3 regions of the Pseudoalteromonas sp. bablab_jr011 genome follow, and region 2 is predicted to be linked to each of the others. Evidence: predicted binding sites of a transcription regulator. Region 2 holds the regulator's gene; each other region holds the start of a gene.
What was found. Region 2 encodes MetJ, which represses methionine synthesis genes. Its sites were predicted from a motif close to TAGACGTCTAGACGTCTA; they were not measured.

Region 1: the regulator MetJ is predicted to act here: its motif matches at 1,931-1,948, upstream of metK (methionine adenosyltransferase).
Region 3: the regulator MetJ is predicted to act here: its motif matches at 775-792, upstream of metA (homoserine O-succinyltransferase).

The regions. Positions count from the first base shown of each region.
Region 1 is NZ_JACDWU010000304.1:70,415-78,148, forward strand. It holds gene tkt (transketolase) at 1-1,782, opposite strand, end outside; gene metK (methionine adenosyltransferase) at 2,050-3,201, shown strand; gene JIG41_RS19855 (diacylglycerol kinase) at 3,497-3,901, opposite strand; gene JIG41_RS19860 (START domain-containing protein) at 3,970-4,656, opposite strand; gene JIG41_RS19865 (CYTH and CHAD domain-containing protein) at 4,622-6,142, opposite strand; gene JIG41_RS19870 (TIGR04211 family SH3 domain-containing protein) at 6,355-6,954, shown strand; gene JIG41_RS19875 (winged helix-turn-helix transcriptional regulator) at 7,065-7,547, opposite strand; gene putA (bifunctional proline dehydrogenase/L-glutamate gamma-semialdehyde dehydrogenase PutA) at 7,714-7,734, shown strand, end outside.
Region 2 is NZ_JACDWU010000097.1:151,769-159,502, reverse strand. It holds gene hslU (HslU--HslV peptidase ATPase subunit) at 1-816, opposite strand, end outside; gene hslV (ATP-dependent protease subunit HslV) at 828-1,346, opposite strand; gene JIG41_RS04335 (SPOR domain-containing protein) at 1,427-1,957, opposite strand; gene priA (primosomal protein N') at 1,975-4,155, opposite strand; gene rpmE (50S ribosomal protein L31) at 4,401-4,616, shown strand; gene JIG41_RS04320 (malic enzyme-like NAD(P)-binding protein) at 5,141-6,382, shown strand; gene metJ (met regulon transcriptional regulator MetJ) at 6,505-6,825, opposite strand; gene metB (cystathionine gamma-synthase) at 7,049-7,734, shown strand, end outside.
Region 3 is NZ_JACDWU010000285.1:90,464-98,197, reverse strand. It holds gene ettA (energy-dependent translational throttle protein EttA) at 1-405, opposite strand, end outside; gene metA (homoserine O-succinyltransferase) at 857-1,804, shown strand; gene JIG41_RS17290 (homocysteine S-methyltransferase family protein) at 1,794-2,861, shown strand; gene metH (methionine synthase) at 2,872-5,502, shown strand; gene JIG41_RS23205 (GGDEF domain-containing protein) at 5,728-6,768, shown strand; gene JIG41_RS17275 (CsbD family protein) at 6,847-7,044, opposite strand; gene hrpB (ATP-dependent helicase HrpB) at 7,282-7,734, shown strand, end outside.

The DNA of each region.
Region 1 (7,734 bases), on a different contig from region 2:
TGCGTCTTGCTCATCAAACAAGTCAGTTGAAGGCATAGAAACCACACGTACTTTTTTGCCTTGTGAACGAAGCTCTGCAGCGGCGTCTTGTGCAAGCTGTACTTCTGAGCCCGTTGCAATAAGGATAAGCTCAGGCTCACCATCGCAACTCAGTACGTAACCACCTTTTTTCACATCGCTTAACTGTTGTGCAGTACGCGTTTGTTGCTCAAGACCTTGACGTGTGAAGATCAATGACGTTGGGCCATCTTTACGCTCAATCGCTTGTTGCCATGCAATTGCAGACTCAACTTGGTCACACGGACGCCAGTTAACAAGATTAGGCGTTAAACGCATGCTTGCAATTTGCTCTACTGGTTGGTGCGTAGGGCCATCTTCACCCAGACCAATTGAATCGTGCGTGTATACAAAAATGCTTGGTTGCTTCATTAATGCAGCCATGCGTACCGCATTACGCGCGTATTCCATAAACATTAAGAATGTTGCGCCGTAAGGAATAAAGCCTTTGTGCAGTGCAATACCATTCATAATTGCCGACATACCAAACTCACGGACACCGTAGTAGATGTAGTTACCGCTTGCGTCGTCTGCTGTTACGCCTTTTGAACCATCCCAAATTGTTAAATTTGAACCAGCAAGGTCAGCTGAGCCGCCCATAAACTCTGGTAATAATGGACCAAATGCATTCAGTGCATTTTGTGAAGCTTTACGTGTTGCAGGGTTTGCAGGGTTTGCTTGCAGCTCTTCGATGTACGCTTGTGACTTTTCAGCCCAATCTGCTGGCAATTCGCCATTTGTACGACGCTTAAATTCTGCTGCTAGCTCTGGGTGTGCATTTGCGTATGCCGCAAACTTTTCGTCCCAGTTTGATTCAAGCTGTTGGCCCTTTTCTTTTGCGTCCCATTCGCTGTAGATATCAGCTGGGATTTCAAATGCTTCGCCTGTCCAGCCTAAGAACTCACGTGCCGCTTTGATCTCATCATGACCAAGTGGAGCACCATGACAGTCATGACTACCCGACTTATTAGGTGAACCGTAACCAATCACTGTTTTACAACAAATTAATGATGGCTTGTCGGTAATACTACGTGCTTCTTCGATGGCTGCGCGGATGGCCTCTGGGTTATGGCCATCAACATCACTCACCACGTGCCAGCCATATGCTTTAAAACGTGCAGGTGTGTCGTCGCTGAACCAACCTTCTACTTCACCGTCGATAGAGATGCCGTTGTCATCCCAAAACGCAACAAGTTTACCCAGGCCTAATGTGCCCGCTAATGAACAGGCTTCGTGAGAGATACCCTCCATTAAACAGCCATCACCCATAAACGCGTAGGTAAAGTGATCAACGATGTCGTGGCCTTCACGGTTAAATTGAGCAGCAAGCGCTTTTTCAGCAATTGCCATACCTACCGCATTTGTGATCCCTTGGCCTAATGGGCCCGTAGTGGTCTCAATACCTGGTGCATAGCCATACTCTGGATGCCCTGGTGTTTTTGAATGCATTTGACGGAAGTTTTTAATTTCTTCAAGTGGTAAGTCGTAACCACTTAAATGTAGTAGAGAATAAATCAGCATCGAACCGTGGCCATTTGAAAGAATAAAGCGATCACGGTCTGCCCACTCTGGGTTCGTCGGGTTGTGCTTTAGATAATCGCGCCATAGTACTTCTGCGATATCTGCCATGCCCATAGGGGCTCCAGGGTGGCCAGAGTTGGCCTGTTGTACTGCGTCCATTGATAAGACGCGAATAGCATTTGCAAGTTCTTTGCGAGATGGCATGAATTCTCCTACCTTTAATGTATTTGCGCTGGTTGTTTGTTAAGCCCCATTCTTACTTATTGTATGGGTGCAGTGCAATTAAAAATCCGTATTAAATGGGTCTATTACCACTGTTTATTAAGAACGAAATGTTATTAGTAATTTAAAATAGACGTCTAGGCGTAAAATAACTATGCAAACATAATTGTTTTAGATAAAATACGCCCCTTAATTTTTTAGCGCTATTACCGACGTTAGTGAAGCGCAATATTTGTGAGCAGAAATACAATGGCAAAACATTTATTTACTTCTGAATCTGTATCTGAAGGTCATCCGGATAAAATCGCGGACCAAATCTCTGACGCGGTTCTAGATGCTATCTTAGAGCAAGATTCTCATGCCCGTGTTGCATGTGAGACTTACGTTAAAACTGGTATGGTTATGGTGGGTGGTGAAATCACTACTAGCGCGTGGGTTGATATCGAAGAAATTACACGTAAAACTGTACGTGAAATCGGTTACACGCATTCAGACATGGGTTTTGATGCTGACTCGTGCGCAATCCTAAACACTATCGGTAAACAATCTCCAGACATCAACCAAGGTGTTGACCGTGCACGTCCAGAAGACCAAGGCGCGGGTGACCAAGGTTTAATGTTTGGTTATGCATGTAACGAAACAGACGTTTTAATGCCTGCACCAATCACGTATTCACACCGTTTAGTTCAGCGTCAAGCGCAAGTTCGTAAAAGCGGTGAGCTTAACTGGTTACGCCCAGATGCAAAATCACAAGTAACATTTGCATATGAAAATGGTAAGCCGGTAGGTATTGATGCTGTTGTTCTTTCAACGCAACACTGTGATTCAATCTCACAAAACGACCTAGTAGAAGCGGTAATGGAAACCATCATTAAGCCGGTTCTTCCAGCAGAGCTTATCTCTAGCGCAACGAAATTCTTCATCAACCCAACTGGCCGTTTCGTTATCGGTGGTCCAATGGGTGACTGTGGTCTGACTGGCCGTAAAATCATCGTTGATACATACGGTGGTATGGCGCGTCACGGTGGTGGTGCTTTCTCAGGTAAAGATCCATCAAAAGTTGACCGTAGCGCTGCATACGCGGCACGTTACGTTGCTAAAAACATGGTTGCTGCGGGTCTTGCTGACAAGTGTGAACTTCAAGTTTCTTACGCTATCGGTGTTGCAGAGCCAACATCTATCAGCATCGAGACATTTGGTACAGGTAAATTAGAAGAAGCACGTCTAATCGAATTAGTGCGTGAACACTTCGACCTACGTCCTTACGGCTTAATCCAAATGCTTGATCTTGAGCGTCCTATCTATCAACCGACTGCCGCTTATGGTCACTTCGGTCGTGAAGAGTTCCCTTGGGAGCGTACAGACAAAGCAGACGCACTTCGCGCAGCTGCTGGCCTGTAATAGGGTATACAGACTGAAAAAGCGCCATTTTGGCGCTTTTTTTGTGTTTAATTTTTTACTCTAAATTTTTATACCATTGCGCTTATACCATTACGCTTAATTAAGTGGTCTATTTTGAGGCAATAAAACCGCGTTGATAACAAGGCAAAAATTTAGTTATTTAGTTGTTCTCAGCAATTGCTCCTGCATTGCTCTACCTCCTGCATCCATGCTGTCGTAAATCAGATATTTTTAACGCAGATAGCGACTGGTTTAATCGCTCAAAATGATTAAGTATTATTGCGATTGGTATTAATTACAGTAACGTCATTATCTTTTCATACATCGCCACCAGCCAAACCAGTGCTAAAATAACCAATGACAAGGTCACCGCTGCCGAGGCCATATCCTTTGCGCGCCCAGACAGTACATGATATTCAATCCCCACTCTGTCAGTCAGCGCTTCGATGGCCGAATTGAGTAGTTCAACAATCAACAGTAATAAATACGGAATAAACAACACGAGCCAATGAGTCAGTGACTGCGCCAGAAAAACCGATAACGGTAATAAACACACCCCTAAATAAATTTCTGAGCGAAAAGCTGACTCTTCTTTAAATGCGGCCTTAAAACCTTTAATTGAGCACCTTGTGGCTTTTAAAATACGTCCAATACCAATGCCGTTGGGTTTATTGACCAAGGGGATTTTGGGTTCTTTCATGCTGTTCCTAGTACGAATAAACTTCGCAGATAATATTCATAAATACCTAAAATGTCATCTTCGCTTTACTAAGATAAGCACTTTCCTGGCACACTTGGGGGATTTGTCCGTGAAAACGCATTCTTTTTTAGCTGTTCACGCAATGCTTGTAATGACTTAAACACACTTTTTAAAGATACTTTATTACTTAACCAATGCGGAATAGCACCGCTTGGGTCTGCATACGCTTGGTGGGTAATCAGTAAGTTATTTTGCTGTTGCTCTAAGCGCCAATAAGCGGTGAGCTCTTTAATACGCACCACCCCTTTTACCAAAGGTTTAACGTGGGGCTGGCTGGTAATTTTAAGCTCGGTTTTATTATCGCTTAAGGTGTGATAGCAAGAGTAGCTCACTAAATCACGATCAGAAACCGGCCAAGGCGAGTTAAAGCGCGTATAAACAAGCGTCTCTGCGGGGCTAAGCCGCTCTATTAGGGTTACACTTTGAACATTTTCGAGCCAATTTGGCGCGTTGTCGGTGTCGCTAAGTAAGGCCATAAAGTCATCTGCCTTGGTATCTTCAACAACCACAGATGCATTAATTTCGATAATGCCACTGTCATGTTTTTGATACGTGACCTTTATACCTTCTTGCTGCTTGTATGTATGCCATTCTATTGGGGTCGCGACAGTTGAACAACTAAACCACGCTAACCCAATGAATAGCCAACGATTCACAGATTTATAACCAGTAGGGATCAGTATTGAATGAGGCATGACGACTTTGTTCCATGGCGCTCACTAAAAATTCTGACTTTTGCTCGAGCCACGTTTGAATCTTTGCTAATTCCTGATCGTCTTGTCCTGCACACAACTGCTTTAAATACTCAAGAGTACTGAGCTCGTAAATACCATGCGAAATATCTAACCAAGGAATACGAAACTCGCTTCTGTCGTCTTTATTGAATAATGCCCCCAAACAGTTACCACTTAAAAGAGAGTTTTCTAGACGAGTACGCAACGATAAATAGTCTTTATCACTCAGTGCTTGTTGTTCAGGAATAAGCTCATGCATATCGTGCCAATCTTTTGCAAATAAGCGCTTGGCTATATCTGCTACTGGTTTTTCTGCAGCTTGGAACTCTGCCTGCCCCCACGACTTACGCCATTGCTTTTCAATCAACCAGGTGGTCAATTGCAACAGCAAACGGTTGTAACGGGTGCTGTGAAATAACGCTTTTACATCGTCAATACTCGGCTGAAGCTCTTTTAGGTCGTTAATCACTTGAGTTAGCTCTGGTGCGCTATTAATTTTTTTATAATAGGCGTGACGTTTTGAGGTATAGGTTTTTAACTGAATGGCGTTTTCAACCCACGCCAACTCACTCAGCAACCACTTTAACTCAGTACGTAATGACTCTGTATCATCTTTACTAACAATATCATCGAACAGCCAAAAGGTGTGGCGAATTAATCGAATGCCATCAGTGACTCGTTTTAAGGTTTTTAAGCTCGGCTTGATGAAGTAACAGGCTTCATGCTTTTGTACAAAGCGAATCGCGTAATTTATCCCTGCGACCAAAGCTTGTTCTTGTGTGGCCTCTTTTTTAAGAGGCACAAACCCAATCGATTTACTTGCTTTTAGTGGGGTGTTATCGGCTAAGCCATAACCTCGTGCAGCTTTCGAATATAGCCCAAGACGTACATTACATTCGCTAACCAGTTTATCTGCAAGGGCAAATAACTCGTGGCGACTGCCTTCAATTAATTCCACTTCAAGCTCAGAGATCAGCTCAACTTTACCTGACGCTGCAATTTCACCTTTATCAAGTACAACCTCAATTTTAGCTCCACTGTTGGTTTCGATTAACCACGTGCGACGAATAAAGTTAGTACTAAAAATAGGGTACAGGTTGTCGGCAATCGCATTAACTTGCATGCCATGCGGCCAAATTGTGGCATCAAAAGCCATTAAATCTGGGCGACCACCTTCTAAAGGTAAGTTATATTCTGGGCGTTGATGTAATCCACCTACAACTTCGCCAGCGAGTTTAATCGTTTGCTCGCACTGGTTATCACAGCAGCGGGTACGCAAACCAATATCCAGTGCGCGTAACTCACGACTTGGCGTATCATAGTAAGCATTTTGTAAGCTGCGTGACGGTTTATTTGTAACGGTTTTTGCAAATTGAGTAATTAATGCGGGGATCAGTGGAACAACGGCATCTGACACCAAAAACTTCAGTTCTATCTCAGTATCCATTCGTTTTGCGGAGTACATTTAAAATAAATAAGTGCTCAAAATAAACAAAGCAGCTACTTAATGCAAACTTTTTCCTGATTTTTACCCTCAAACCCTGTCTTGGATTACAATATCAGCCTTGCTATTAATAGTTGAAATCCCTACTATCTCTATACATTACGTATTTAAAAATTTGACCATTTTGGGCAAGGTTACATTAACAAGGTAGATTGATGTTAAAACAGTGTATTTTTGGGCTGCTCCTATCAGCCGCCACTTTCATTAGCTATGCAGAAGAAGCGCCTACAAGCGACAACGGAAACACCGCATACATAGTCGACAACCTCTATACCTTTATGCATTCAGGCCCGAGTAAAAACTACCGTATTTTGGGGTCAGTTGATGCAGGTACTCAAATTACCTTGTTATCAGAAGAAGATAATGGTTATTTTAAAATTCGCGACGACAAAGACCGCGAAGGCTGGGTAGAAACGAAGTTTATCAGCGAGAACGCCGGTATCCATCAGCAATTTCAAGCTCTGAATAACGACATGACCTTGATGCAAGAGCAATTACGCCAAGCAGAAATTGAACTACCGCAATTACAAGAACAAAACAGAACCCTCACTGAGCAAAACCAAGCGCTAAGCGAACAAATTGAAAAACTAAAAAGCACCATAGAATCTGAGCGCAACGTGAAACAATTAGCCAGTGCCAAAGAAAAACGCCAACTATTAACTTACGGCGGCGCTATTGCATTTATTGGTTTATTACTTGGTATTATTTTAACGATTATGCTTTCACGCCGTAAACGTTATGATGGTTGGGCGTAATAATAGCAACCCGCAATAATAGTTAATCATTTTTAGGGATTGATTAAGCGAGTGGGTATAACCCAGCAAAAAATCTTCATAAAAAAAGCACCGTTTGGTGCTTTTTTTGTTTAGATATCGAATCTTAAACCGCTATCTTGTTTTATCTTTTCGATCACCATATAGGTGTGGTGCGTACCAACACCGGGAATATCAACCAAATCACCCAAAACTTGGCGATATTCGTCCATATCAGAGACTCGCACTTTTAATAGGTAATCGTATCCGCCTGCCACCATGTCGCACTCGACCACTTGTGGAATATTTAAAATATATTCTCTGAACACTTTAAACACTGAGGTATTTGAGGTCACTAACGACACTTGCACATGAGCCAACAAACTTTGATTAAGCTTGGCTTCGCTTAACTTTGCATAATACCCCTCAATGTAGCCCTCTTGCTCTAAGCGCTTAACACGGTCAAGACATGGACTCGGACTCAAATTCACCTGTTTTGCCAGGTTAACGTTCGATATTCTGCCATTTTTTTGCAGAGCGTCTAAAATTGCTAAATCGATACGATCTAACATGCGTAATCTATTCGGGTTAGTCATAACAGAATTTTATGCGGCTAAGTTAACGGTATGCCCTGTAAATTATCGTAAATCGAAAAATATAACCAGCATATTCTGCTGGATTTTAATTAGAATGCACGGATTATATCAATGGTAAGAAATACTTTTAGTTTATTTCTAGACTCCACATACCAGAGGGTTACATATGCTATTTAATGGCGATTTG
Region 2 (7,734 bases):
GCTTACATCTGGGCCTGACGCTTCGCCACGCTTACAGATTTTATCGATTTCGTCGATAAATACGATGCCGTTTTGCTCTACAGCAAAGATAGCTTGCTCTTTTAACTCTTCAGGGTTAACAAGTTTAGCGGCTTCTTCTTCAACTAATAGCTTGAAAGCTTCTTTGATTTTCAGCTTGCGCTTACTGCGCTTATCACCGCCCATGTTTTGGAACATGCTTTGTAACTGGTTGGTCATTTCTTCCATACCAGGCGGAGCCATGATCTCAACGTTAGGCTGGGCTTGTGCAACATCAATATCGATTTCTTTATCGTCTAATTGGCCTTCACGTAATTTTTTACGGAACGACTGACGTGTCGAAGAGTTTTCATCTGAACGTGATTCACCAAACGTATCACGTGCTGGTGGTAGTAGGGCGTCGAGAATACGCTCTTCTGCCGCTTCTTCAGCTCGGTGCTTGAATTTTTTGGTTTGTTGTTCACGGGTCATTTTGATTGAGATATCAACTAGATCACGAATGATCGTCTCAACTTCTTTACCAACATAACCCACTTCAGTGAATTTTGTTGCTTCGACTTTAATGAAAGGCGCATTAGCTAGTTTAGCAAGGCGACGTGCAATTTCGGTTTTACCGACACCGGTAGGGCCAATCATTAAGATATTTTTTGGCGTAACCTCAGCGCGTAATTCGTCGCTAAGCTGCATACGACGCCAGCGATTACGCAGTGCGATTGAAACTGCTTTTTTAGCTTTTGCTTGGCCAATAATGTGTTGATCAAGCTCGTGAACGATTTCTCTTGGAGTCATCTCAGACATGGCAGTTCCTATTACAATTCTTCAATAGTTTGGAAATTATTCGTGAATACACAGATGTTGCCTGCAATTGTTAGGCTTTTCTCTACAATTTCACGGGCACTTAGGTCGGTATTTTCAAGCAGGGCTGTCGCAGCAGATTGTGCAAAGTTACCACCACTGCCAATGGCGATAAGGTCGTTCTCTGGTTGTACTACGTCACCATTACCGGTGATGATCAACGAGGCGGTTTCGTCAGCAACGGCCAGTAGCGCTTCAAGCTTTCTGAGTGCGCGGTCACTTCGCCAATCTTTGGCCATTTCTACTGCGGCCTTGGTGAGGTTACCTTGGTGCATTTCTAGTTTGCTTTCAAAGCGTTCGAAAAGGGTGAAGGCATCAGCAGTACCGCCAGCAAAACCAGCGATTACTTTGCCATTATAAAGACGTCGAACTTTGCGGGCGTTGCCCTTCATTACGGTGTTACCAAGTGAAACCTGGCCATCGCCACCAATAACGACCTTGTCGTCGCGGCGAACACTTACAATAGTAGTCATGATTATTCCTCATCATCGAGCGGCGAAGCCGCTCGTAAAAAGCGATTGATGAGGTGTTTATATGGGTGAATGAGCTAAAATCAAGTCCAAAGCCAAATTCCACAGCCCATTATTTTAATGCGCTTGAGTTTGTTTTTGTCGCTTTCTGCCAGACGTTTGGTTTCGTAAGGGCCTAAACGCACTTTATACCAAATGCCATTGCTGCCTTCTACGCGTTTAACTTCAGACACTAAGCCTGCAAATGCAATCTTCGCTTTTAAGGTTTGAGCTTGTTCAAGCGTTCTAAAAGAGCCGCATTGCATTACATAAGGGCCTTTTTGCTCAATCTCTTTTACTTCAACCTGAATTTCGTGTTCTTTTATTTCTTTAATAAACTCGGGTGGTTTCGGTTTTGGAATAACCTTTTCTTCTTCTGATTTTGTTGGATTAGCTTGCTGCTCAACAAGTTCAGGATCGGCATTATGTTTGATATACCATAAACCATACCCAAACCCACCCAGCAAAATAAGGGCGACAAAGACAAGAACAATAGGGAACGGCTTTTTTGCCGGGGCTTGTTTTTTATTATTTCGATTTGATGGTTTTTTATTTATGTAATCGTGTTGTGCCATGATTTTTTTATTGGCCTTTAAATCATATCTATTGGATCAACGTCTAAGCTCCAACGCACCTTTTGCGCTAATTTACTGGTGCTTATATAGTCAACCATTTGCGCTAAATATTGGTGTAAGTGGGAGCGCTCCAGCGCTTGAATATGTAACTGAAACCGATATTTACCTGCTACACGCTCCAATGGCGCAGGGATCGGTCCGAGCAATTGTATACCAGATATGTTCTGGACAGGAACCAAATCAGTTAAAAAATCCATGACTTGATTTATGTTATGTCCTTCGGCACGCACAATTGCCATGTTTGTTATGGGGGGGAGCTGAGCATCTTCTCGTTCTGCAAGGGCATAGCGCGCAAAATCTTGATAGCCATTATTCACTAAATCTTGCAATAGTGGGTGCTCAGGAAAGTGAGTTTGTAACAGTACTTGTCCTGGTTCACCACTGCGTCCTGCACGGCCTGCAACCTGAGTGACAAGCTGTGCTAAATGTTCTGTAGCGCGAAAATCACACGAGTACAAACCACTATCAACATCTAAAATAAGCACTAAACTGACATCGGCAAAATGATGGCCTTTCGCAAGCATTTGCGTGCCCACCAAAATACGCGCCCCCCCTTGATTTATGTCGTCGAGGGCTTTTTCTAAGCTGCCTTTACGACGAGTTGAATCTCGGTCAATGCGGCTAATGGGTATATCAGGGAAAGTTTCTGCTAAAAACTCTTCAATTTGTTCCGTGCCTTTACCATTAGGAAAAATCTGTGTGCTGCCACAATCGGGGCATTGATGGGGCACCGCATGCTGCTCGGAGCAATGATGGCAGATCATTTGTCCAATTGCTTTGTGGAATGTGGCACTGGTACTGCAACGTGAGCACTCACTTAACCAGCCACACTCATGACATATGAGTGTGGGAGAAAAGCCGCGTCGATTTAAAAACACCATGACTTGCTTGCCGCGCTCAAGATGTTGACGCATATAGGCCAAACTCGCATGGGCAATACCGGCTTGTTCAGGTTGGCCTTTCATATCCATTAAGTGAAATTGGTTATCAGTGCTGGTTTGCGCACGCTCTGTTAAGCTCAATAGTTGGTACTTGTTATTTATTGCTTTATGTAAGGTTTCGAGAGCGGGAGTTGCGCTACCTAGTATCAAGGGTATTTGCTGTTGATAAGCTCTGTAGGCTGCTAAATCGCGAGCATGATAACGCAGCGTATCTTGTTGCTTAAACGAGCTGTCGTGCTCTTCATCAACAATGATCATACCAAGTGATAAAAAAGGTAAGAAAATACTCGAACGGGTGCCGATAACAATGGCGCAGCTGCCTTTTTCGCAGAAACGCCATGTTTGCAAGCGCTCGTTGTCGGTTAATGCTGAATGCCAAAGCATAATAGGGGTATCGGGAAAGCGACGGCGAAAACGATTAACGGTTTGTGGTGTTAGGCCAATTTCGGGCACTAACACCAGTGCTTGCTGGCCTTTTTTTAGAACCTCTTCAAGGCATTGTAAATACACTTCTGTTTTACCACTGCCGGTAACGCCTTCAAGTAAAAAACAGGTGAACCCACTGGCTTGATTAATCGTTGTGCATGCAACGGCTTGTTCTTTATTTAGGGTTGGTTTACTGCCAATTGTTGGGGCGCGTTGCTGCCATTGGTTATCATGTTCGATAAACTGTTTAATGAGTTCTTTTTCGAGCAAGCTATCAATGGTTTTTTTATTAAAGCCGAGTGCTTTTAATTCGGTTAAGGATGACTTGCCTGACTGCGCTAGCTGCTTCAGCAAATTAAGTTGTGTTTTTGCTTTGAGTGAAGGTAATTTTGCACCTTTGTCGGTCAGTTCAACCATATTTATACTGGTTTTGTCTGGGCATTCACCTTGGCGCAGTGCCGCTGGAAGCGCTGTATGAATTGTTTCACCAAGTGGGTAGCAGTAATAGCGAGCAGTAAATTTTAGCAGTGCTAAGTGTTGCTCAGATAAAATAGGGGCATCGTCTATAATATCAATAATGGCTTTAATTTTATCTTCGGGTACATCGGTACTGGTTTTGATTGCCAGTACGACGGCTATCTTTTTTTGAGAGCCAAAAGGCACACGCACACGCATGCCTACTCGCAGCTCAGGGCTATGTAGCAGCTGCTCAACTTTATAATCGAAGGTACGCTGTAAAGGGACTTTTATGGCAACTTCTACAAAGTGCATAACAACTCAACTGAATTAAGAATAGAAAAATAGCGTGTGTTGCTAATGTACTAAAATTAGTGCTAAAAACCTACCAACAAATACTGAACGTTTGATGACTTGTTTATTTTTTTAGCTAAAGATGAATTTAAAGCTTGTCGAGAGGCTGCTTGAGCTATAAAATACGCGACCTATTAATTGTATTAACGACGTATGGTGCCAGACTTCGGGTTTGGAGAGCGATGCGGCCTTAACTAGAGGTTCCTATGAAAGAAGGTATTCACCCTAAGTACGAAGCTATCACTGCAACTTGTTCATGTGGTAACAAATTCGAAACTAGCTCTACTTTATGTAAAGACATCCACTTAGACGTATGTTCTGAGTGTCACCCGTTTTACACTGGTAAGCAAAAGATTTTAGACACTGGCGGCCGTGTTGATCGTTTCAACAAGCGCTTCGGTGCACTTAGCAGCAAGAAGTAATATTTGCTGTTTAGTTGAAAGAAGCACCCTTTGGGTGCTTTTTTTATGCCTGTAATTCAGAACCATTCTTTTTTATATCCCATGCCTACACGCTTTATGTGCATAACTATTTCTGTTTGTTATGCCCAATATATCGCTAATAATGCAGACAAATAGTGATCCCTTCGCTATATTTTGAATGATATAAATGATTCCAAAAGTTGTAAAAAGTAACAATTTATATGAACTTCACCTATAAATGCTGTTAAGTTCGTTAAAGTTGCTCATTTTGCTAAGTTTCGGTTATTTGCTGTGTTCGTGCCTATAAAATACAAAAACAGGTGCTTAAATGGCCACAAATAGATGAATTTTTATCTGTTGTGAATTAAAACTATGTGCAGAAATTGTTGGGAAATCCTTTAAAATTAAGCGATATAGCATATAACAGGATAGACCTGATAATACTTGGAATTTTTATATATTACAGGTATCGTACAGATGCAAGCCCTCTCACTTTTTAACTTATTGCAGGATACTATCGCGTTATGTCAGATTTTCGTGAACAAGCATTACATTACCACGCTCACCCCGTTCCAGGTAAAATTAGTGTAGAACTAACTAAACCAGCAGAAACGGTTAATGATCTCGCTCTAGCATATAGTCCAGGTGTCGCAGAGCCCGTCCGTGAGATAGCAGCCGATCCAGCAAATGCCTATAAATACACCGGCAAAGGTAATATGGTTGCGGTTATTTCAAACGGTACCGCAATTTTAGGCTTAGGCAATTTAGGTCCGCTTGCATCAAAACCTGTGATGGAAGGTAAAGCACTTTTATTTAAACGCTTTGCAGGTTTAGACTCGATAGATATCGAAGTAAAACACCGCACGACAGAAGACTTCATTAATACTGTTGCAAATATTGCCGATACGTTTGGTGGTATCAACCTAGAAGATATTAAAGCGCCAGAGTGTTTCGAAATTGAAAAAGCGCTTATTGAGCGTTGTAGCATCCCTGTTTTCCACGATGACCAACATGGTACTGCAATCGTAACAGCAGCAGGCATGCTAAATGCGCTTGAAGTACAGGGTAAAGATATCGAAGACGCGATTATCGTGTGTTTAGGTGCCGGTGCAGCAGCGGTTGCATGTATGGAACTACTTATTAAATGTGGTGCATTGCGTGAGCACATTTATATGCTTGACCGCAAAGGCGTGATCCATACACGTCGTGATGACTTAAACGAGTATAAATTGCTATTTGCTAACAATACCGATAAGCGCACTTTGCAAGATGTAATAGCCGATGCTGATGTATTTGTTGGTGTATCTGGCCCTAACTTATTAACCGCTGAAGATTTAAAACTGATGGCAGATAAGCCGGTGGTTTTTGCATGTTCAAACCCTGATCCAGAAATCGCGCCAGCTGTTGCACACGGTGCACGTAATGATTTAATTATGGCAACAGGGCGTTCTGATTACCCTAATCAGGTTAATAATGTATTGTGTTTCCCATTCATTTTCCGCGGTGCGCTTGATGTGCGTGCGACATCAATTAACGATGAAATGAAAATTGCAGCGGTGCATGCTATTCGTAGTATTGCGAAAGAGCCCGTGCCTAACGAAGTGCTTAAGGCGTCGGGTGTTGATTCACTTGAGTTTGGTGCTGAGTACATTATTCCAAAACCAATGGACCCACGCTTATTACCACGTATTGCACGTGCTGTTGCAGAAGCAGCTGTTGAGTCTGGTGTGGCGCAAATTGACATGCCAGAAAACTACATGCGTTAAATAATTAGGTACCTATTCGTTTGATTAATCGGGTGGGTATTACTAACTGCAAATAAAAAACTCAGCCAAGGCTGAGTTTTTTTATGTCTGAGAAATCGGCTACGATCCGGTGGCCGAAATATTTACTCTGAATCAAGTACGGGGATATCTAACCCCATTTCTTGCATAATTCTTTTTACTTCTTCAGGTACTTTTTCAGGGTTATCTTTACGAAGGTCGTCGTCATTCGGTAATGGTTGACCTGTAAAAGCGTGTAAAAAGGCTTCGCACAGTAGCTCACTGTTAGTGGCATGACGAAGATTATTAATCTGACGACGCGTGCGCTCATCAGTTAATACTTTTAATACGTTCAGCGGAATTGATACGGTAATTTTTTTTACTTGCTCTGATTTTTTACCGTGTTCTGCATATGGGTGAATGTATTCACCGTTCCATTTAGCCATAAGTTGTTTCGTTGCCTCGGTTGTCAGTTGTTTACGCCTTATCCACAGCGCAAGATGCGGAAATTCTATCGCTTTAAAAAAGATAGTCAAATACTAGTTATTTAGCCATCTAGTCGTGTAAATGTATAAACTTCTATGTAATGGCGATAAATGCTTTGACTTCTCATATTTGATCATCTAACCTTTTAGACGTCTAAACATCCAATTCTGAGTAGGTGATGAAATGAGTGAAAAAAATAAAGCGACGATTGCTGTTCGTCATGGCATTGAAGCCGATAAACACCATGGTGCAGTCGTTCCACCAATTTACTTATCAACCACCTATTCGTTCGCTGATTTTGATACTAAGCGCCAATATGACTATGGCCGCAGTGGTAACCCTAACCGTGATATTTTAGCCGAAACACTCGCTGAACTAGAGGGCGGAGCTAAAGGCATTATTACTGCGACAGGCATGGCGGCTGTTCACTTAACGACACAGCTTTTGAATAGCGATGATACCTTGGTTATTCCACATGACTGTTACGGCGGTAGCTATCGTTTATTTACCTCATTAGAGAAGCGCGGTTTACTGAAACTAAAAGTACTTGATTTAACAAAAGCTGAAAACCACCAAGAAATCTTAGCGATAAAACCTAAACTAATCTGGATTGAAACACCCAGTAACCCCATTTTACGCCTAACAGATATTAAAGCGATTACCGCCATTGCTAAACAATGCGGTGCATTTGTTGCGGCTGATAACACGTTTTTATCGCCGGCCTTGCAAAACCCGATTGAGTTTGGTGTTGATATAGTCGTGCACTCAACGACTAAATACATTAACGGTCACTCTGATGTGGTTAGCGGTGCTGTTATTGCAGCAACGCAAGAGTTGGGTGATGAACTGGCTTGGTGGGCAAATAATAT
Region 3 (7,734 bases), on a different contig from region 2:
GATAATTGCTTCAAGCTCGCCTTGCTCTTTTGCAAGTGCATCAAAGTCAGCATCTTCCATAGCATACTCGTTGTATACTTCATCAAGACGGTTTAGCGCATTTTTAACTTCGCTTACGGCTTCTTCAACGGTTTCGCGTACTGTTTTGTTTTCGTCTAAAACAGGCTCTTGCGGTAAGTAACCTATTTTTGTGCCAGGTTGTGGACGAGCTTCACCTTCAAAGTCTTGGTCAACACCTGCCATAATGCGAAGTAACGTCGATTTACCTGCGCCATTTAGACCAAGCACACCAATTTTTGCGCCCGGGAAAAAGTGTAAAGAGATATCTTTTAAGATAGTGCGCTTAGGCGGCACAACTTTAGAAACTCGACTCATCGAGAATATAAACTTATCTGGTAACACCATGAAAAGAGCCTTCAATTTATAAGAAAAATTAACAGCCACTATTGTATACCCAAACCACCTCAAAATACAGAATTCAACGTTTATCAGGGGCTTAATATCATGGTACTGCTTTGCAAAAATAGCGCATGCATTTAAGGAGCATAAATGCAGAGTAAGCGCTTTTAAGCATTGCACAAAGGCTTAAAAGTCATTTTTACAGCGGTGTTGGCTTAAACACAGTAACAAGCCACTTTTTGAGATGCATGCTCTTTCATCGTGATTAAACACAACCGTCATTCGTAGAGGCACTGCTTTTGGCAATTTAAGGGCCTGCGCATCAACGAAACTGGCTTCCTAAGAGATTGCTTTAGTACAAATAAAAAAATCATTTGGACATCTAAACATCTAGAGGTTGAAATTTCTAACTATCCGTTCATAATTAGCAGTCTAATAAGTATGCTCGGAGCCCACTATGCCCATTACAGTCAAAGATGAATTGCCCGCAATTGTAAAACTACGTCAAGAGAACGTATTTGTAATGCCTAAAAGTCGTGCGAAAACGCAAGAAATTCGTCCAATGCGTTTGGCCATCTTAAACTTAATGCCGAATAAAGTGGAAACCGAAGTGCAGTTTATTCGGTTGTTGGCTAATTCACCGTTGCAAGTAAATGTTGAGCTGCTGCGTTTAGACACCCACCGAAGTAGCAGTACCTCAGAGCAACACCTCGATACGTTTTATCGTTACTTTTCTGAAGTAAAAGACAATAACTACGATGCCATGATCATCACAGGCGCGCCGCTTGCACATTTAGAGTATGACGACGTTGCTTACTGGGATGAGCTAAAAGTGATTTTAGACTGGGCTGAGCACCACGTTACGTCAACATTATTTTCATGTTGGGCGGCTCACGCAGGGCTTTATCATCACTATGGTTTAAAACGAGAGTTAATGCCTAATAAGCTCAGTGGCGTGTTTACGCACAAAAGTTATTTTGAGCATGCCGCGTTAACGCGCGGTTTTGATGATACCTTTTTAGTTCCGCACTCGCGCTATGGCCACATTGATATTGAAAAAATTAACAGCTGTGATGATTTAGTAGTATTAGCAGGGTCTGAGCGTGTTGGGGCGTATTTAATTAAGAATAAATCAGGCAGCCAAGTATATATAACGGGCCATCCTGAGTATGATGCGCATACATTAAAAGGGGAATATTTACGCGACTGCGAAAAGTCAGACGATGCGCCAAAACCAGAAAACTATTTCCCTGACGATAACCCAGATAACGAACCGTCGAAAACATGGCAAAGTCACGCCTTTTTATTGTTTTCGAATTGGTTAAACTACTACGTGTACCAAACAACACCGTATGATATTAACCTAGTTAGCCAAGACGTAAGGACTAACAACTATGCCGAGTAATGCAGTGAATAAACGCGAACAATTAACCGAGGCGCTCAAGCAGCGAATTTTGATCCTCGATGGCGCGATGGGCACCATGATCCAAGAACATAAATTAGAAGAACAAGACTATCGCGGTGAGCGTTTTAAAGACTGGCATGTCCTTATTAAAGGCAATAATGATTTATTAAGCCTTACTCAGCCAAAGATTATTGCTGATATTCACCGCGCATACCTTAATGCAGGTGCCGACATTATCGAAACCAATACGTTTAATGCCACCACTATTTCGATGGAAGATTACGACATGGCGAATTTAAGCCGTGAGATCAACCTAGAATCAGCCAAGCTTGCTCGCAGTGTCTGCGATGAATTTGAAGCAAAAGATCCAAGTAAACCTCGTTATGTGGCGGGGGTATTAGGGCCAACGTCAAAAACTTGTTCTATTTCGCCTGATGTCAATGACCCCGGTTATCGTAACATTAGCTTTGATAAGTTGGTGACAGCATACGTTGAATCAACCTTGGCACTGATGGAAGGGGGAGTTGATTTAATCTTAATCGAGACCATATTCGATACCTTAAATGCAAAAGCGGCCTCGTTCGCAGTAGAAGAAGCCTTTGAGCAAGCAGGACGCACGTTGCCTGTCATGATCTCAGGCACCATTACTGATGCCTCAGGGCGAACTTTATCGGGGCAAACGACCGAAGCTTTTTATAATTCGATTCGTCATATTAAGCCGTTATCTATTGGTCTTAACTGCGCACTGGGTCCGGATTTATTACGCCAATATGTCGAAGAGTTATCACGCGTTTGTGAAACTTTTACCTCGGTTCACCCTAATGCAGGTTTACCCAATGAGTTTGGTGAGTACGATTTAGAAGCACCTGAAATGGCAGAAGAAATAATCGATTGGGGCAAGTCAGGCTTTATTAATATTGTGGGTGGTTGCTGTGGTACAACCCCTGCACACATTAAAGCCTTTGCCAAAGGCCTTGCAGGAGTTAAGCCTCGTCCATTGCCTGAGCTTGAAGTGCGTATGCGCTTATCGGGCCTTGAAGCGTGTAACTTAAACTAAGGTAGCCGAAATGACACAACAAATAGCAGTATTTACTAACGTCGGCGAACGTACCAATGTGACCGGTTCAGCCATGTTCAAGCGTTTGATCATGGAAGAAGATTACGAAACCGCCCTTAATGTTGCCCGTGAACAAGTCGAAAATGGTGCACAGATCATTGATATCAACATGGATGAAGCCATGTTGGATTCAAAAGCCGCGATGGTGAAGTTTCTGAACTTGATTGCCTCTGAGCCAGATATTTCTAAAGTACCGATCATGATCGACTCATCAAAATGGGAAGTCATTGAAGCCGGCTTAAAATGTATTCAAGGCAAGGCGATTGTAAACTCAATTTCACTGAAAGAAGGTGAAGAGCCCTTTATTCGTCAGGCAAAGTTAATTAAACGTTTTGGTGCTGCCGCAGTCGTCATGGCGTTTGACACCGACGGACAAGCAGAAACCGCAGATCGTAAATTTGAAATTTGTGAGCGGAGTTACCGTATTCTAGTGGACGAGATTGGTTTTCCACCAGAAGACATTATCTTCGATCCGAATATATTTGCAGTAGCAACTGGGATTGAAGAGCACGACAACTATGCTGTTGAATTTATTGAAGGCACGCGCCGAATAAAGCAAAACCTACCGTACTGTAAAGTGTCGGGCGGGGTGTCAAACGTGTCGTTCTCGTTTCGTGGTAACAACCCCGTACGTGAAGCGATCCACTCAGTATTTTTATACCATGCCATTAAAGCGGGCATGGATATGGGGATTGTGAATGCAGGCCAGTTGGCTGTGTATGATGATATTCCGGCTGAGCTTAGAAAAGCCGTTGAAGACGTTATACTGAATACCGACCCCGGTGCGGGTGAGCGCCTTGTAGAGCTGGCTCCAAAATACTCAGGGATGGCGCAAGCTGAGCGAGTTGAAGATTTAGAGTGGCGTACATGGCCCGTTGAAAAGCGCCTAGAACATGCGCTTGTAAAAGGCATTACTGAGTATATCGACGAAGACACTGAAGAGTGCCGAGCTGCAGCTGATAAGCCTATTCATGTGATTGAAGGCCCGCTGATGGATGGCATGAATGTGGTGGGTGATTTATTTGGTGCAGGTAAAATGTTCTTACCGCAGGTGGTTAAATCGGCGCGCGTAATGAAACGCGCAGTGGCTTACCTAGACCCCTTTATCGAAGCAGAAAAAGAAGAAGGTGCCACGAACGGAAAAGTGGTTATGGCGACCGTTAAAGGCGATGTACACGACATTGGTAAAAACATTGTTGGCGTAGTACTGCAATGTAATAACTACGACGTGATCGATTTAGGTGTGATGGTGCCTGCGGAAAAAATTCTACAAACCGCGATTGACGAAAAAGCCGATATCATCGGTTTATCAGGCCTTATTACGCCGTCATTAGATGAAATGGTGCATGTTGCTAAAGAAATGACCCGTCGTGGTTTCGACTTACCCTTATTAATAGGGGGTGCTACTACTTCGAAAGCCCATACCGCAGTGAAAATTGAGCCACAGTACGATAAAGGTGTGGTGTATGTAAATAATGCCAGTCGTGCTGTTGGTGTGGTCTCTAACCTATTGTCTAAAGAGTTAAAACCTGCGTTTTTAGAAAAAACCAAAGCGGAGTACGAAAAAGTACGTGAACAGCAATCGCGTAAAAAACCACGCTCGAAGCCTGTCACCATTCAACGTGCTCGCGATAATGCCGCACAACTTGACTGGGATAACTACACCCCACCCGTGCCTAAAAAGCTCGGAGTGACAGAGTTTAAAAATGTCTCGATTGCCACGTTAAGACAGTACATCGATTGGACACCGTATTTCATGACATGGTCAATCGCAGGGAAGTATCCGCGTATTCTTAACGATGAAATTGTGGGTGAGCAAGCGCAAAGCTTATTTGCTGATGCCAATGCGATGCTCGACGATTTAGAGCAGTCAGGTGCGCTTCAACCACTGGGCGTGATAGGTTTATTCCCGGCAAACCGAGTGGGTGATGACATTGAAATTTACACCGATGAAACGCGTACAGACGTGTTAACAACCTCGTGCCATCTGCGTCAGCAAACAGAAAAAACCGATTTTGCGAATTATTGTTTAGCGGATTACATCGCACCCAAAGGAACCCCCGACTACTTTGGTGCCTTTGCCGTAACGGGAGGGCTTGAAGAAGACGACCTTGCTGATGCCTTCGATGCGAAACAAGATGACTATAACAAAATTATGGTTAAAGCCGTTGCAGACCGTTTAGCAGAGGCTTTTGCGGAATATTTGCATGAGCAGGTACGTAAAGAGTATTGGGGCTATGCAAGCGATGAAAACTTATCGAATGATGAGCTTATTCGCGAAAATTACCAAGGTATTCGTCCCGCACCGGGTTACCCTGCGTGCCCTGAGCACACAGAGAAAAAGAAAATCTGGCAGCTACTCGATACTGAAAATCGCATAGGTATGAAGTTGACGAGCTCTTACGCAATGTGGCCGGGAGCGGCGGTGTCTGGTTGGTATTTTTCTCACCCGGATTCTAAATACTATGCCGTGGCGCAGATTCAAAAAGATCAGGTTGAAGACTACGCTAAGCGCACCAACATGACGCTTGAAGAAGCAGAGCGCTGGTTATCGCCTAATTTAGGCTATGAGCCAGAGTAAAAAGCAATAACGTGCTATTCAAAAGCACCGTAAGTACTTAACTTACGGTGCTTTTTTGTTTTTATTTAAGGTAAATTGCATTTCTACCTCCGTTAAAACGCGCTTTAAAATCATACTTTCTTCCTTTTAATCAGCATTTAGCATGTGAAATGAGGCCAATATCCTTCAAATTTAAATATTTGTGTTAAAGTTATTAGTGTAAAGCAAGGAAATTAGGGTAAAGGTGTGATTGATTCAAGCAGCGCAAGTGACAAAGATAAAGCGCTATTTTTACGCGTATTTGCATTTATTGGTGCCATTACTTCTTTTGTAATGTCGGTTACAAGTTACCAAGATGGCTACATAACGCTCAGTTTTTTACTGGTTATTGGCGGCTTTGTTTTTGTATCGCCCTTTGTCCTTAAAAATCGCGACCGAACTATTGCTGTGTTAATGCTTTATGCCTTGTACTCGATGATGTGCTTTTTGATAGTGTCTGGTGGTAATAATGGAACTGGGCCTTTGTGGTTATTTATTGTATCGCCTGTTACCTTTTTTATACGAGGTTTAAAACGCGGCGCATTTGACTTAATCATACTGGCTATTGTGATTTCAGTGCTGTTTTACTTCACCGATAAGCTTGGGTATTACAGCTATCCGAATCATTATTTTACGACCCGTGTCATGCTGTGTTTTTCGATTCTTTGTATTCTTGGTGGTTTCTACGAGTATTACCGTAATAAGTACAGTCGAGAGCTTATTGAGCAACTAAAAATAAATCAAAAATTAGCCCGTATTGATGCCATGACCGATTTGTTTAATCGCCGTTATGCTACGGAATGCTTGCAAGATGCGCGTTTTAACGAAGGGGCTGTCTTTTTGTTGATTGATGTAGATAACTTTAAACAAGTGAATGACACCTATGGTCATCAAATTGGTGATGATGTGCTCACTTTCATTGCTTCAATTCTCAAAAGTGTGAGTGGCGAAGAAGACATTGTTGCTCGCTGGGGCGGAGAAGAGTTCCTTATTGTGACCCCGCAAGGACATGAGCGTAGAGCAAGACAATTAGCTGAAAACATTCACCAGCAATTGGCGCAACATGCATTTCAACAAGGGATTCATAATTTTAAAGTGACGCTGAGCTTAGGGCTTCATCAGCGGGCTTCTAACGAGAGCATTGATCACTGTTTAAGTGTGGCAGATAAGTGTTTATACCTTGCTAAATCACACGGTAAAAACCAAACCGTTGCTGAACTAGATAGTGAAACACATTCACCTGCTTAGGTAATAAAAAACCGCCAAAATGAAGTGACCCCCAATAGTTGGACATTCCAATTACTGGGGGTCTTTTTATGTGCAAAATTAGTGACTATTTTCAAAGTCACTAACTTCGCTCTCAGCTTCTTCTTTCGATTTGCCGTATTTTTGTTGGATTTTACCAACAAGCTCTTTACGGCTACCTTCAATTTTATCTAAATCGCCATCGGTAAGTTCACCCCATTTACGTTGTGCTTTACCTTTTAACTCTTTCCAATTGCCTTCTAAACGATCGCTGTTCATCATAATCTCCTTACTTTGTTAAACATTCACTTTAATAAGAGCAATCGTTATGCCATTCATGGTTTATATATAACCAACTGAATTACAACGTTTTTATTATTATGATTAGACATGGAGTGTTACATGCCTGCAATTTGTACTGGGTTTTAAGGAAAACCTTGTAATTCTTTCATTCAATGAGAGGCTGTTCATCGTTTTTTGATACAATGGGCAAAAAGAAAGTAAGAGATGCCAGACGTGCTGCCAGTTGAAGATATTTATCAATCCCTGCTAACAACAATAAAAAATAACCCTATGGCCTTATTACAAGCACCACCGGGCGCAGGTAAATCAACATGGCTGCCACTCACATTAATGCGTGAAGGGCACTTTAAACACATTGTCATGTTAGAGCCAAGACGTCTGGCTGCACGTAATATTGCCCAGTATTTGGCGAGCCAACAAAACGAAAAAGTCGGTGAAAGTGTCGGTTTGCGTATTCGAGGGGAGTCAAAAGTGAGCCCCGCCACTCGGCTTGAGATTGTCACCGAAGGTATGCTGACCCGTATGCTGCAAAACGATCCTGAGCTAAGTGGCGTTGATTTACTTATTTTTGATGAGTTTCATGAGCGTTCAATTGCTGCAGATACCGCGCTTGCCTTTGCCCTTGAAACGCAAGCGGCATTGAGAGACGACTTAACAATATTACTG